One region of the Myroides odoratimimus genome, then DNA from elsewhere that is predicted to be linked to it. Evidence: riboswitches for the same ligand, from Rfam matches in the RefSeq annotation. Region 1 holds a riboswitch; the other holds the start of a gene.
What was found. Region 1 has a riboswitch for cobalamin ahead of E0Z07_RS06755 (TonB-dependent receptor). Riboswitches for the same ligand answer to the same signal wherever they lie in the genome.
Positions count from the first base shown of each region.

Region 1 (7,544 bases):
ATATCATGCGTATACCAAGGCTGTATTTCATTTCGCTTGATATTGTTTTTGTTTCCATTATAGCGTTCTCCTACATAAATAAAGCTATAGTTAAGCCCCCAATCTTTATAATCTAGACTAACAATAGATGACCCTGAATGCCAAGGAGCATAAGGTATCTGATCTCCGTAATAAGAAGGCGTCCCATATAGTGTCTTGCTTTTGTCTTTGGCAACCGTATATTCATAAGTTAGATTTACTCCTAACTTTAAGTCCTCCATGATTTTTAGGGTAGTACCTAAGTTAGTTTCTATTCCGTAGTTCTCTACTTTACCTAGATTAGTCATCATCCATCTCATCATACTAGAAGTAGGAGTAGCGATAATCTTATCTGTAATATTAGCATAATAAGATTCAACAGACAGATGTACTTCTTCAAAAAGAGACTGTTGAAACTGTTTGTTATAAGTAAAACCTAAGTTAACCTGTCTAGATGCTTCAGGCTTTAAGTTAGCTGTACCTAATTGGGTATAATAAAGGTCATTAAATGTAGGTAGTCTATAAATATACTTATAGAATGAATGAATGACTAAATTCTCATTGTCCCATGGTTTATAGCTTAGGAACACAGAAGGTGCCCAAAACTGACGATCAGGTGCCTCAAAGTTATAACGTACTTTCTCTTTTGTAAATGTTCCTAGTATATTAGCCTGAGCCTTTACTTTACCTAGATTTACAGAAGTAGCAAGTGAAGTCAAGAATGTATAGCGTTCTGGATAAGAGAACGGAGTTCCTTGACCCTTACGTGTTGCGTTTAACTTATTGTATTGTAAATCTGTAGATAAAGACACATCCCATATATCAGTAAGCTTGTACAGGTGTGCTGCAGATAGATAATATTCTTGTTGAAAATAAGTATTGTCAAACTGTGGATTATAAGTTACCTCTTCTCCTTCGAAGCCTACCGTCTTACGCGATAAGTAATGCATTTCATCATAAGCATATTTTCCTTTGAGTTGGAATTGATATCTGTCTGAAACAAATCTAGTCCATTCTCCTTGTGCCATGAAGTTTTTGTCTTGTTGACGTTCATTGATATTCTCTGTTTCAAGAGTAACATCACTTTTCTTAATAACAGCACCAGGTAGTCCTCTATCTGATTGATAGTAATATAAATTAGCTTGCCAAGTATCTTTATCTGTTTTTCCAAACCATGTATTCTCTATTCGATACGCCTCTATATCACTATTCTGCCTATGACCAATAGTATCATAAGCTACAGAACCATCTATATTATGGCGTTTTTGTCTGAATTTATAATCACCATTAGAATAGATGTATTCAGCACTGATAGAGGTGCTAATATTGTTGTTTACTTTGATATCTGTGCGTACAGAAGGGTTGACTAATTGGATAGAACCAGCCTTGTATTTAGCTGATATATTTATGTCCTTTCCTTTTTGGAAGACAGGTTTTTTAGTTTGTAGATATACAGTAGAAGCAGACGCAAACTCTTTAGCAGATTGGAAGATGGCACTGCGCTGACCATTATATAGTGTTACAGTCTCAATATTATCTAAAGAGAACTTACCTAAGTCGTATGCACCCGAGCAAGTACATCTTGTGAGATATAATTATTCTTCTACAACGTTTGAGTTTAATGTTTTATAGTTATGAGGATATAAATCTGTAATGTTCTTGTGGTTGATAGATTGAATATTTTCTAGAACATATTTAAGCCATTGGTATGGATTAATATCGTGCTTTTTGCAGTTAGCAAAAAACGTATACGCCATAGCCGCCCTTTGAGCTGCATCGTGTGATCCTGCAAAGAGATAGTTTTTACGTCCAATAGCTACTGGTCTAATTACATTTTCAATGAGATTATTGTCTATCTGTAAGTTTCCATCATATAAGTACGCACTAAGATTATCCCATCTAGTTTGTGAGTAAGCAAAAGCTTTACCTATTTGACTTTTAGGAAGTACGAGTTTCATTTGAACAAACATATATTTACCCAGTTCATTGATGATTGGTAAGCTTTGTTCTAATCGAAGTTCTTTAATTTGCTCTGGGGTTAAGTTTTGTTCTTTTGCTTTTCTTTCTACAGCATATAGTTTTTGTATTTCTACAAGTACATGCTGTGCTTTTGTCTTATCATTGTCAAGAGCTCTTTCAAACTCACGACGAGCGTGTGCCCAACAGCCCAGATGAACTACACCAGACTTAGCTCCATAGGCTTTGTATCCGCTATAACCATCGGTTTGCAGATATCCTTTGAAGTTTTCTAATACAGGTAGTGCAGCGCTACCACTACGTGTGGGACTGTAATTGAACATTACGAGTTTGGATATAGGTGCGTGATACACCCAATAATACCCAAGATGAGATTTATCTTTCTTTTTCTCATCTAAGACTTTGATGGTGGTTTCATCAACTTGAAGATATCCTTCATTTTTGATGTCCAGCAGAAGCTTTTCATATAGTGGTTTTAAAGCATCTATACATTGAGCTGCCCAGCCATCTATAGTAGAAGAAGCTATATCGATATTTTCTCTTGAAAAGCGTTGCTTCTGTCTATATAGCGGAAGGTGATCTACGTATTTGTCAACAAGTATTGTAGATAATAATCCTTCAGAAGGTATTCCTTTATCTATAATTCGCTCTGGAAGCAGTGCAATACTGATTTGCGTATTGTCTTTGTCTTTCGTGGCGTATTTATATCGGATGTAACGTTTTATTTTAAAGTAACCTGGAACATAATCTAAGACATCTGTAGTTTCTTTACCAATGCAAATCTTATCAGATAAATCTCCCTCTGGGTAGATTTCTATTTCTTCTACAGGTAAATGATCGGGTAGTTTAGCTCTTCCTGGATGTTTTTTCTTCTGACGAGAATAAGTGATCTCTTGTTTGATTACTTCTTCTTGTTCTTCCAGGACTGCTTGCTGAACCTCTAAAGGTAACTGTGTTTGATTAGGGTCTTCGAAACGCTCGCGTTTTTGTCCAAATTGCATGCGTCGTAAAAGATCTACTAAGCGTTGGAGTTCTTGCTTTTCTTGTTCTAGCTGAGATGTCTTTTGCTCTAACTTAGATGTCTTTTGCTCTAACTTAGTATTTATTTTGTCTTGTTTGGAAATAGTCTTAGACTGCTTTTTTATAAGCGCCAAAAGTTGTTCTTTCGATAAGTTTTCTAAGTCTATTTCCATGAAGTAAAAATACGTCAAAAGCCCAGAATATACAAGGTTTTAACCTGTTTTACTTCAATAAAAAACGCCTTTTTTGGTTACTTTTGATAACCTGGATTCCCTCTATCATCAGTACTAAATCAGTCCAACTTATTTGAGCTTTACTATGCGTGGGAAAAGCAAAAGTTCCTTGTTCTAAGCGCTTGTGGTATAGTACAAAGCCTCCTGCTTCCCAATGCAAGAGCTTCATTTGATTACAGCGTCTATTGATAAATATATAGACACTTCCACTATGAGCTACTTGATTAAGTTCATTCTGGACAAGTCCACAAAGGCTATCAAAACTCTTGCGCATATCACAAGCTTGTCTATACAAATGAAATTGATTAGAACTACTCAAACTAAACATTACACTAAGTTTACTAATGAATATAGTTCACTAAGATTATCCGTTTGTAGACGTAACTTTACACCATTGGGATATACTATCTCATATTCCTGAGTATTGATGACTTGACCTTTTGTTACAGTTATAAAATTATTGTCTAATTGCGTTGACTCTGACTTTGCCTTATACTTAACCACCCAATAACTAAAGGTTGCTAATTTAATTCCGACACTTTCACAGTATCTTGATTGCGTTAATCCACTTGTTTTCCAATCCTCTACATGAGAGTACATTATTTCTTGTTTGCTCATCTCTTTATTATTTCAAGCAAACTTACTACCTTACGTTAGCTTATGAAATATGGGCTTGGTCGGGTGGATACCCTAAGTCTACGATTCCATTCTGCGCATTGCCTACTTGTACCCCGTTATAAAATACTCCTACGTGATGAGTACCCATATTACGAACGTCTACAGTCTTTAGCCCTCCCATACCACCATAATCTTTGATCTTCACTCCTGCGAAGTATCGTAGAGCATCAGCTACGCTATAACTATTAAGGCGTTGAAGTTTAGCTCCGTCTAGTGTCTGTACAGGTATAAGATCTCGAAAGACTTCTTTTTGTATCACGATCTCATTTAGAGCAGTGATACTGTCTTTAGGTGTCTGCGCATATATAGCAGTATTCGCCATACATAACACAGTGGTTAGTACTAGTAATTTTGTTTTTGTCATATTAGTTTTTGGCTAGTTGATTTTGACATTTGGAGTAGATATAAATGCGTCAAAATCATTGTTGCCAATGACTATATCATAGAACGCCTTATGTTTCATCCCCCGAAAACATCAAAACTTATTTTAGAATGGCAGGTATTCTGACTTACTCATAACGAATATCCTTCCCATCTATGCGACAGTGGATAACTAGATTCGTTATTATTTATGAGCTTACAGCAGCGGGTCTGTTTAGGATTTTCACCTAATTCCCTTTTTCATATCACAGTGATAACCAGTCTGATTACAAATATATAAAAAAAGCTTAATGGAAAGTATTTATTCTGTTAATGGTATTTTATTATAGAATCTTTAAAAATTATTCCAAAAAGGCAAGTGAGATTGATAAGTCTTTAAAGCTTGCTTATTCATTTCAGCCTCTAGATTAGGATAGACACGCATTCCTCTTTTGCCTTCTTTTTGTTCGGTAGAGATGATATTAAGTTTAGCTAATTCTTCTTTGGGGTATAGAAAGTACCCTTGTTGAGTAGATATAATAAAATAGTCAAAATCATCTTTAATATGATAAGGAATAGTCTTCCCTTCATAATCACGTTGCCAAATGGCTACGAAATAACCTACCTTTTTAGGTGTTACTTTAGCTTCTCTATATATAAATTTCTTATCATTTAGAGTAAAAGTACAAGCGTTATAATCATTTTTCTCTATACCCCACTGTATATCTGAGATACTAGTAGATATACAGTTTCCTAATATTTTATTTAGTTGTTCTATATAGTAATGAGGTAGCATTTAATGATATTTATCTATCGTTTTATTATGTTTATAAATGATTGGCATTAGAAAATTTAAACTCTTTTATTTCATATTATTTTTCTACTGTAAGTGCTTTATAGTTAAAAAACTCTTCAGTTATATATTCATTGTGATTTATTTTCTTAGTATATGTTGGATAATTATCTTTATTATATTGATATTCCTTGGTCTCTATGGGATAGAAAACACCTTTATATGTCTTTATATTGTTAGAAGGGGTATAGTTATATCTAATAGGAGAAAATGCAGTACGATATTCTAATACTGATAAGTTTAAAGGCATATCCTTAAAGGGATTATATGCTTCATCATATGTAAATTCTTCTCTTGGTAGAGTAGAACCCTCTAATTTGACACTGGTTACATTGCCTTTTGTATCATATAAGTATTCTATATTACTTTTATTTTCTGAAGCTATAGGATATACATAGTAAATTTGATTATTACTGTTCGTTTTGTATTCATAGTTAGAGTTGCTATACTTATTCGAAAGTACTTTAGTTAAGATTCCTTTGTCATTGTATACTAAAGCATCATCTTCTTTGATTTTTCCTAATGAATCTTTTTCTATTAAATGAAGAAGCTTGTTAGAGGTATTATAAGTATAGTTTGTTTCTGACTTATTTAGATAGAATAACTTTTCATATCCTTTCTTCTTAAAATAATCTACAGTATAATGTTTTATTACATTACCATTTTTATTGTATTCAAAAGTTATTTCGGAGATTAAAATATTGTTGTTTTCTGTTGTAATTTTTTTGTAAGATTCTAATACAGTGATTGTTTTGTTGTTTTCAGTTGTATTGTCTGAGGAGCAACTACTTATGCTTATTGCAACTAATAAATAAGTGAAAAAAGTAATATTTCTAATCATAATTTGTAAGTGTTTAGTAAGTCTTAAAGATATACTTTTGTTTGATTACACTTATAGTTAATATGATATCCTCTCGACTTTTTTAATTTATGAATAGAAACAATGAGTAAACTTACTAATCTTATGGAAATTACTACTGTTATTATTTGACAATATAAATAAGTTTGTGTTTTTGTTTGAAAATGTTAATAAGTAATTATTTTATTTTGATTACTTTTAGATTTGTTTAACAATCTATTAAGTGTGTGAATTATGCGTAAACTATTTGTTTTTCTGTTTTTAGCTACTTCTTTAGTAGGGTTTGCTCAGATTAATTTTGAGCCAGGTTATTATGTTGATAATAATGGTAATCGGGTAGAGGGATTGATCAAAAATATTGATTGGATGAATAATCCTACTAGTTTTCTATATAAAGCAGATGAGAATGCTAGAAGTGAGAACATTCTTTTAGCGGATGCTAAAGAGTTCTCTATTCTCAATAAGAGTAAATATGAAAGACATAAAGTTAACGTTGATATTTCAAGTGATAAACTTCAAAATATGACTAGTGATTCTTTACCAATCTACAAGGAAGAAATGGTCTTCTTAAAATTATTAGTAGATGGTAAGGCAAAATTGTATACATACTATAATAATCAGAGTAAATTCTTTTATCAAAAAGAGGATAAAGAGATTATTCCATTAGTATATAAGAAGTATATTAAGGAAAATAGTAAGGTGAGTAAAGAAAATGGAAATATTGCTACTAATGATAGTTATAAACGTCAGTTATGGATGGACGTTAGTTGTAATACTGACTTAAAGAAGAGAATTAAATATTTAGAGTATAAAATTAAACCATTAACGAAGTACTTTCAGGAATATAATAATTGTGAAGGAGATGAAAGACAATTGTTTGAGAAGAAGAAAGACGGCAATAATCTTCATTTAAGTCTGCGTCCACAGGTATCTATTTCTACTTTTGATTTTGATAATAGTGTTAGTAATGAAAGTCATAATTTAGGAAGTAAAGTTGGTTTTGGAGTTGGTGTAGAATTAGAGTATACGCTTCCATTTAATAATAAAAAATGGAGCTTAATAGTAGAACCTACCTTTAAGAATGTGAATTTTAAGGAAAAGGGTGAAGTAGAGATTAAAATGAATTATAATTCTTTTGAACTACCTTTTGGAGTGAGATATTATTTCTTTATTAATGATAAGTCAAGAATATTTATTAATGCTTCTTATCAGTTTAATTTTGCTTCTAGTACAAATATTAAGTTTAGTAAGGCTAACACAGAAGCATATAAAAGTCTGGATGTTAAATCTGCTAATAATGCAGTATTCGGTATTGGTTATAAGTATGATCGATTTATTGTAGAGTATAGAATTAGTACAAAAAGAGATGTATTGAAAGATTATTCATACTGGGATTCATCTTATGGTAATATGTCATTTATTTTGGGATATTCTTTTTTTTAAAAAATGTTGATATATAATGAAATGAACCATCTTATGATGGTTCATTTTTTATTTATACCTCTAGTTCAATTAAAAAGACTTTATGTATTAGAACTTAATCGTG
Region 1 covers NZ_CP037427.1:1,465,819-1,473,362, forward strand. The annotation lists gene E0Z07_RS06735 (outer membrane beta-barrel protein) at 1-1,046, opposite strand, end outside; gene E0Z07_RS18215 (hypothetical protein) at 1,315-1,524, shown strand; gene tnpC (IS66 family transposase) at 1,614-3,188, opposite strand; gene tnpB (IS66 family insertion sequence element accessory protein TnpB) at 3,238-3,576, opposite strand; gene tnpA (IS66 family insertion sequence element accessory protein TnpA) at 3,576-3,866, opposite strand; partial or broken gene E0Z07_RS06755 (TonB-dependent receptor) at 3,937-4,290, opposite strand; cobalamin riboswitch at 4,404-4,584, opposite strand; gene E0Z07_RS06760 (MepB family protein) at 4,642-5,082, opposite strand; gene E0Z07_RS06765 (hypothetical protein) at 5,159-5,980, opposite strand; gene E0Z07_RS06770 (outer membrane beta-barrel protein) at 6,233-7,441, shown strand.

Region 2 (7,544 bases), 1.4 Mb from region 1:
GAGATAGCACCGCCTACAGTACAGGTGACTGCTAACTACCAAGGGGCAAATGCTGAGGCGGTAATGAAGAGTGTAATTATTCCATTAGAAGAACAGATTAATGGAGTAGAGAATATGGCGTATATGAACTCAAAGGCGAGTAATGATGGTTCGGCTGTTATTACCATTACTTTTACACAAGGAGCAGATGCTGACATGGCAGCTGTGAACGTGCAGAACCGTGTGAGCCAAGCCATGAGTCAATTGCCAGAAGAGGTAATAAAACAAGGGGTGACTACAACCAAGAGATTGAGTAGTGAGATATTCAGTTTCTTAATGTATAGCTCTGATAGTAGATATGATCAGGCATTCTTAGAGAACTATGCTCGTATCAATATTCTACCTAAGATCAAGCGTATCAATGGAGTAGGGGATGCCTCTATCTATGGAGGGCGTGAGTACAGTATGCGTATCTGGTTAAAGCCAAATGCAATGGCTTCTTACGGACTTACACCAAGTGATATCGTACAAGCGTTACAAGAGCAAAACGTAGAGGCAGCACCAGGTAAGGTAGGAGAGAATAGCAGACAGAGTTTTCAGTATGCTTTAAAATACACAGGTCGATTAGAAACGCCAGAAGAGTTCGGAGATATTATTATCCGTTCTAATGGTACAGGTAAGATATTGCGTCTAAGTGATGTGGCAGAGATAGACTTAGGAGCCTACTCGTATGCGATGACCATGACTGCTTATAAACAGCACGGTACTTATATCGCGGTAAATCAGGTGGCAGGGTCTAATGCCCATGAGATTATTAAGCAATGTGAAGAATTATTAAAAGAAGCAGAAAAAGACTTGCCTGCGGGGGCGAAATTCGAAGTATATGCGAATTCTAATGATTTCTTATTAGCCTCTATTGATAAATTGATAGCGACTTTAATAGAAGCATTTGTATTAGTGTTCATAGTAGTATTAGTGTTCTTACAGGATTGGCGTTCTACTTTGATACCAGCTATAGCGGTACCAGTAGCTATCGTAGGTACGTTCTTTTTCTTGAATCTATTTGGCTTCTCTATTAACTTGTTGACTCTTTTTGCTCTAGTACTGTCCATCGGTATTGTGGTGGACGATGCCATCATCGTAGTAGAGGCAGTACATGCCAAACTATATGAAGGAGCAGAGACAGCGAAGAAGGCTACAGTGAGTGCCATGAGTGAGTTGACTACTGCTATTATTTCGATTACGTTAGTGATGTCAGCTGTATTCGTACCCGTTACATTTATCGAAGGATCTGTAGGGGTGTTTTATAAAGAATTTGGTATCACATTAGCTGTCGCTATTTTGATTTCGGCTATTAATGCCTTGACACTGAGTCCTGCGCTATGTGCTATTATGTTGAAACCTGAGTCAGGTATACACGAGGAGAAAAGAGGTTTTGTCAATAGATTTAAATCTGCTTTTAATAGTTCATTTGACAGAATGACTAATCGCTATGTAGGTGTATTGGGCTTCTTGAATAAGAATAAATGGTTGTCGTTAGGAAGTATCGTTGTATTTGGTGCCTTGTTTGTATTCTTAACGAAAACGACACCAACGGGATTTGTTCCTAATGAGGATAGTGCTTCTATCTATGGTAATATTATCTTAGCTCCTTCTACTTCTCTTGAAGAGACTGAGCGTATCTCTAACGAGATAGATAGTATCGCGATGAGTATACCTGAGGTAAAGTTCACTTCACGACTAGCAGGTATGGACTTCTTCAGTGGGAATGGTAGTTCGTATGCTGTAGAGTTCATTAAGTTAAAACACTGGAAAGATCGCCCAAATCCAGAACAAAATATTCACAGTGTAGTAGGACAGTTATTTGCTAAGACAGCGCATATTAAGGATGCTAATGTGGTATTCTTTGCAGCACCTACACTACAAGGATTTGGTAACAGTTCAGGATTCGAAGTACAGTTACAAGATAAGACTGGTGGAGATTATAAGAAGTTTGAAGAAATAATAGGAGGATTCTTAGGAGCGTTAAATCAACGTCCTGAGATTATGTATGCCACTTCGTCTTTTAATACGAACTTCCCACAGTATGAAGTGTCTGTCAATGTAGCAAAAGCAAAAGAGGCAGGGGTAGGGGTAACAGAGATTCTGACTACACTACAAGGGTATTTAGGAGGTATTTATGCAACGAACTTTAACCGCTTCGGTAAGCAGTATAAGGTGATGATACAAGCAGATCCTAATTTCCGTGAGAATAAAGAGGCTATCGATAAACTATATGTGAAGAATGAGCAAGGAGTAATGTCTCCTATCACAGCCTTCATTGATCTGAAGAAAGTGTACAGTCCAGAGTTCTTGACGCGCTTTAATTTGTTTAACTCAGCTTTCGTGAATGGTAGCCCTAATCCAGGTTTTAGTTCTGGAGATGCTATACGTGCGATAGAAGAAGTAGCAGCACAGACTTTACCACAAGGGTATGGTTTTGAGTATTCAGGATTGTCTAGAGAAGAGAGCGGTAGTGGTAATCAGACTGTTATTATTTTTGTGCTGTCTATCTTATTCGTTTACTTCTTATTAAGTGCTCAGTTTAAGAGTTATATACTTCCATTGGCAGTGTTGTTCTCTTTACCGATAGGATTAGCAGGAGCTTTTATCTTCGCTAAGCTATTCGGAATAGAAAATAATATATTCTTACAGATTAGTTTGATTATGTTGATTGGTTTATTAGCGAAGAATGCTATTCTGATTGTAGAGTTTGCGCTACAGAGACGACAGTCAGGTCAGACTATTGCAGCGGCTGCTATAGAAGGAGCGCGTATTCGTCTAAGACCTATTCTGATGACTTCGTTTGCTTTCATATTTGGATTATTACCACTGATGATGGCGACAGGAGCAGGAGCATTGAGTAATAAATCAATTGGTACAGCTGCGGTAGGAGGAATGTTGATTGGTACGCTGATCGGGGTATTAGTTATTCCTTCATTATTTGTTGTGTTCCAGGCGTTACAAGAGAAAATAAGTGGAGCTCCTGTATTAGAAGAACAAGAGTAAGTGTAATTATAAAGTGAGAAATGTATAAGTGTATCTAAGGGTGCACTTATACGTTACACAATGACTTAAGTCAATGCGATAAATCAGAAGAATCATGAAATGGACATATAAAATATATATAGGTGCTCTGGCTATGGGGATGTTGGCCTCATGCCAATCCACACAGAGTTATCAGCACTTAGATATTGCTGCAAAAGAGCTTTATCGAAATACCCAAGAAGGGGACACATTAAGTATAGGCATGATGCCTTGGCAAACTTTGTTTAAAGATGCAAAGCTACAAGAGCTAATAACAGAAGGAATAGAAAATAACTTAGACCTAAAGATAGGGATAGAAAGGCTACATGCTTCAGAGGCGTTATTAAAACAATCTAAAGCTGCGTTCTTACCTGACTTAAGTATAGGTGGAGGAGTGAAAAGATCAAGATTATCTTATCCTCAGGGGTTTGGTTTTGTAAAGAATGCGACACAGTATGATGTATTCGCTAATACTTCTTGGGAGATAGATGTATGGGGAAAATTAGCGAGTAGTAAGCGTGCTGCTTACTATAGAATGCTTCAGTCTGATGCAGGACAAAAGGCTGTGCAGACTCAGATAGTCGCTCAGATAGCAGATTATTATTACCAATTATTGGCGTTAGATCAACAACAAACTATTATCGAAAAGACGATAGTGAATAGAAAAGTAGATGTTGAAACAATGCAAAAGTTGAAGGAGTCAAGTGTAGTAACAGGTGCGGCTGTGGTACAGAGTGAAGCTAACTACTATGACGCTGAGGCTACACTACCTGGTGTGAAACGCCAAATCAGAGAAGTAGAAAATGCATTGAATGTTCTATTAGGGAAACCTGTAGGTACAATAGATAGAGCTAACTTAACTGTACAAGAACTACCAATAGAACCAAGTATAGGGATACCTGCACATCTATTAAAGAATAGGCCTGATGTGATGGCAGCTGAGTATGAGTTGGCAGCGTATTTTGAAGATGTGAATGCGGCTAAGAGAGTATTCTACCCTTCATTAAATATCACAGGAGGAGCGGGATTCTCTAGTTATGAGTTTAAAGATTGGTTTACTTCTACAGGATTGTTTGCTAATATAGCAGGGGGCTTATTACAGCCTATCTTTAATAAAAGACAAAACAAAACGAGGTTAGAGATAGCGAAAGCGAGTTATCAAGAGAAAGCGTACAACTTTCAAAAAACTATGTTAGTAGCAGGGCAAGAGGTCTCTGATGCACTATATGCTTATGAGATGGCAGGAGAGCAACTGACTATGAGACAACAACAAGTGGATAAGTTAGCCTTAGCTGTTGATTATACAAAGAAGTTATTAGTGTATCATTCATCAACGAATTATACAGATGTATTGACTTCAGAACAAGCACACCTTTATGCACAATTAGCACATAGTAATGATCAGCTATTAGAATGGCAAGCCATTATTAAGCTTTATAAAGCATTAGGAGGAGGTTGGAGAGAATAATTTTTTCCATTTATATATAGAGTAATGAAAGTGATACTATAGGGAGAACAATCTTTATAGTAGATTATTAATTACTTGACTCAATCTGTTCGTCGGCATTTTACTTTTAGATAGTTAATCATCGTGCTAATTTGGAAACTATTTATAAAACTGGATTATGTCAATAGATTGAGTCTTTCTAGACAAATAATCTTTGTCGATTTTTTACTACTTTTTAATTGAGAGAGCCACATCGTGAGATGTGGCTTTTTTGTTTTAATTGATTTCTTTTAATATTTAAAAAGAAATGTTGTGAGTGTTCTTAATTTCTCTCATCACAAAAGAACTATGTGTACTTCCTATACTATCTACCATGGCTAATTTATTAAATACAAAGTCTTGGTAATGCTTCATATCATTAGCATATACTTTTAGGATAAAGTCAAAATCTCCTGATATATTATAACATTCAACAACTTCATCTATAAGCATAATATCTTCAACAAACTTGTTATTGATAAGGCGCTCATGTTGTTTAAGTTTAATATTACAGAATACAATAAAGCCTTTATTTAGCTTTTCAGCATCTATTAAAGCGATATATTTCTTTATAAAGCCTTCTTTTTCTAGTCGTTTTATTCTTTCAAAAACTGGAGTAGCAGATAGGTTTACTTGTTGAGCAATCTCTTTTGTAGTCAGATTAGAGTTGTCACATAGTATTCGAAGTAGTTTTAAATCTGTCTCGTCTAGGTTATGCATTAGAATAATATTTTGTTTTAGTGGTACCAAATGTAGTGATAATAGAATTAAAATCTGTTTAAATTATTATTATGGTTATTTGTTCTTAATTGTTGAATATGTAATGTGTTTATATTCTTCAATTGTATCTTTGTTTAGAATTAATGAATTGTTCTTAAAATACTTCATCAGGCGAAAATAGGTTTTACTTAACTGTAGATTAAAAGGGAATCGTGTGAGAATCACGAACTGTCGCGCAACTGTAAGTAACATTGAATATACTAGTCATATTATGCTCACTGATATAAAATCGGGAAGGGCGATTAGTGTAGTTATAAGTCAGGAGACCTGCCATTTTTGAATTGACAATGCTTTCGCGGTAAAGAGCTATAGTCAGGTTTGATGCTATGATGTGCTGTTTCTATGTTATATAGAAGTAGTATTGTATAGCTATTCCTTATCTATTAGAGTTTCCCCACTACCGCGTAATGCATTAGGAAGAGAGAACTTTTTAAGTGATTAATTAACCATTTTAAAAAGTTGTGAAAATGCAAACACAAGTATTAGGCTATCCGCGTATTGGTGGCCAAAGAGAGCTGAAAAAAGCAAATGAACAGTATTGGGCTGAGAAAATTGAAAGAGAAGAGTTAGAGCAGGTTGCGCAAGCTATTCGTCATCAAAATTGGCAATTACAAAAGACAGCAGGTATTACATTAATTCCTTCTAATGACTTTTCATTTTATGATCAGGTATTGGATTGGAGTTTAACCTTAGGAGCTATTCCTAAAAGGTATCAGCCTCTCCGTACAAATGAAGGTCTGTCTTTACTAGATTTATACTTCGCGATGGCTAGAGGGTATCAAAAAGGTGGATTTGATATTACTGCTATGGAAATGACAAAATGGTTTGATACTAACTATCACTATATCGTACCGGAGTTTTATAAAGGACAGCAGTTTGAATTAACTTCACTAAAGGTAGTAGAGGAATATAAAGAAGCAAAGAAGATTGGTATAGAGACTAAGCCCGTTATCTTAAGTCTTGTTTCTTATTTGCTATTAGGTAAGGCAAAAGAACAAGATTTCAATGTATTAAGCTTAGTAGATAGTTTGTTACCTGTATATCTTGAAATAATAAAACGTCTGACAGATGAAGGAGTTCAATACATTCAAATTGATGAACCTTTTCTAGTGCTTGACTTGACAGAAGAACAGAAAAAAGCAATCACATCGTTTTACAATATTATACAATCTTCTTTTCCAGATCTTAAGGTAATTGTAGCTACTTACTTTGGAGGATTAGAAGATAATGCTTCGTTGGCATTGGCATTACCAGTAGAAGTATTGCATATTGATCTAGTGCGTAATGAAGAGCAGCTAGAAGAGATACTTAATAAGGCTCCGTCTAGTTTAAAGTTGTCACTAGGTGTAGTGGATGGTCGTAATATTTGGAAGAACGATTATGAACAATCATTAACATTGATAGATAAAGCTATTGAGCGAAGAGGGAAAGAGAAAATCATCATAGCGACATCGTGTTCATTACTTCACAGCCCTATTGATTTAGAAGGAGAAGTGAAATTAACAACAGAAATCAAGCAATGGCTCGCTTTTGCTAAACAAAAGGTTCAGGAAGTAGTAGATTTAGCTAAGTTAGCGAGTGTTGCAGATAGAGAGGGGGTATCAGCTTATCAAGAGAATAAAATAGCTCAACACGATAAACGTACATCTACGCTTATACATCATGAAGCAGTAAAAAGACGCGTACAAGGAATTACAGAGCAAGATGCACAAAGAAAAGCTCCGTTTAGTACGAGACAACCCTTACAACATAAAGCATTAGACCTGCCTTTATTTCCAACGACAACAATAGGTTCGTTCCCACAGACGAAAGAAGTAAGACAGTGGAGAGCTAAGTTTAAAAAGGGAGAGCTTACAGCACAGCAGTATGAAGATTTATTAAAACAAGAGACGGCTAGAGCTATACAATGGCAAGAAGAAATCGGTCTAGATGTATTAGTACATGGAGAATTTGAACGCAATGATATGGTGGAGTACTTCGGAGAACAATTAGAAGGATTTACATTTACTCAGAATGGTTGGGTACAGAGTTATGGAAGTAGATGTGTGAAACCTCCTGTTATTTATGGAGATGTGTATCGCAGTAAGCCATTAACGGTATTCTGGTCTGCTTATGCACAATCATTGACTAAGCAAAAGGTAAAAGGAATGTTGACAGGTCCAGTGACGATATTACAGTGGTCCTTTGTACGAAATGATATTCCTAGGTCTGAGACCTGTACTCAAATAGCTTT
Region 2 covers NZ_CP037427.1:83,390-90,933, reverse strand. The annotation lists gene E0Z07_RS00410 (efflux RND transporter permease subunit) at 1-3,027, shown strand, start outside; gene E0Z07_RS00405 (TolC family protein) at 3,122-4,513, shown strand; gene E0Z07_RS00400 (Lrp/AsnC family transcriptional regulator) at 4,790-5,251, opposite strand; cobalamin riboswitch at 5,413-5,600, shown strand; gene metE (5-methyltetrahydropteroyltriglutamate--homocysteine S-methyltransferase) at 5,779-7,544, shown strand, end outside.
Region 2: another riboswitch for cobalamin. It lies ahead of metE (5-methyltetrahydropteroyltriglutamate--homocysteine S-methyltransferase); the one in region 1 lies ahead of E0Z07_RS06755 (TonB-dependent receptor).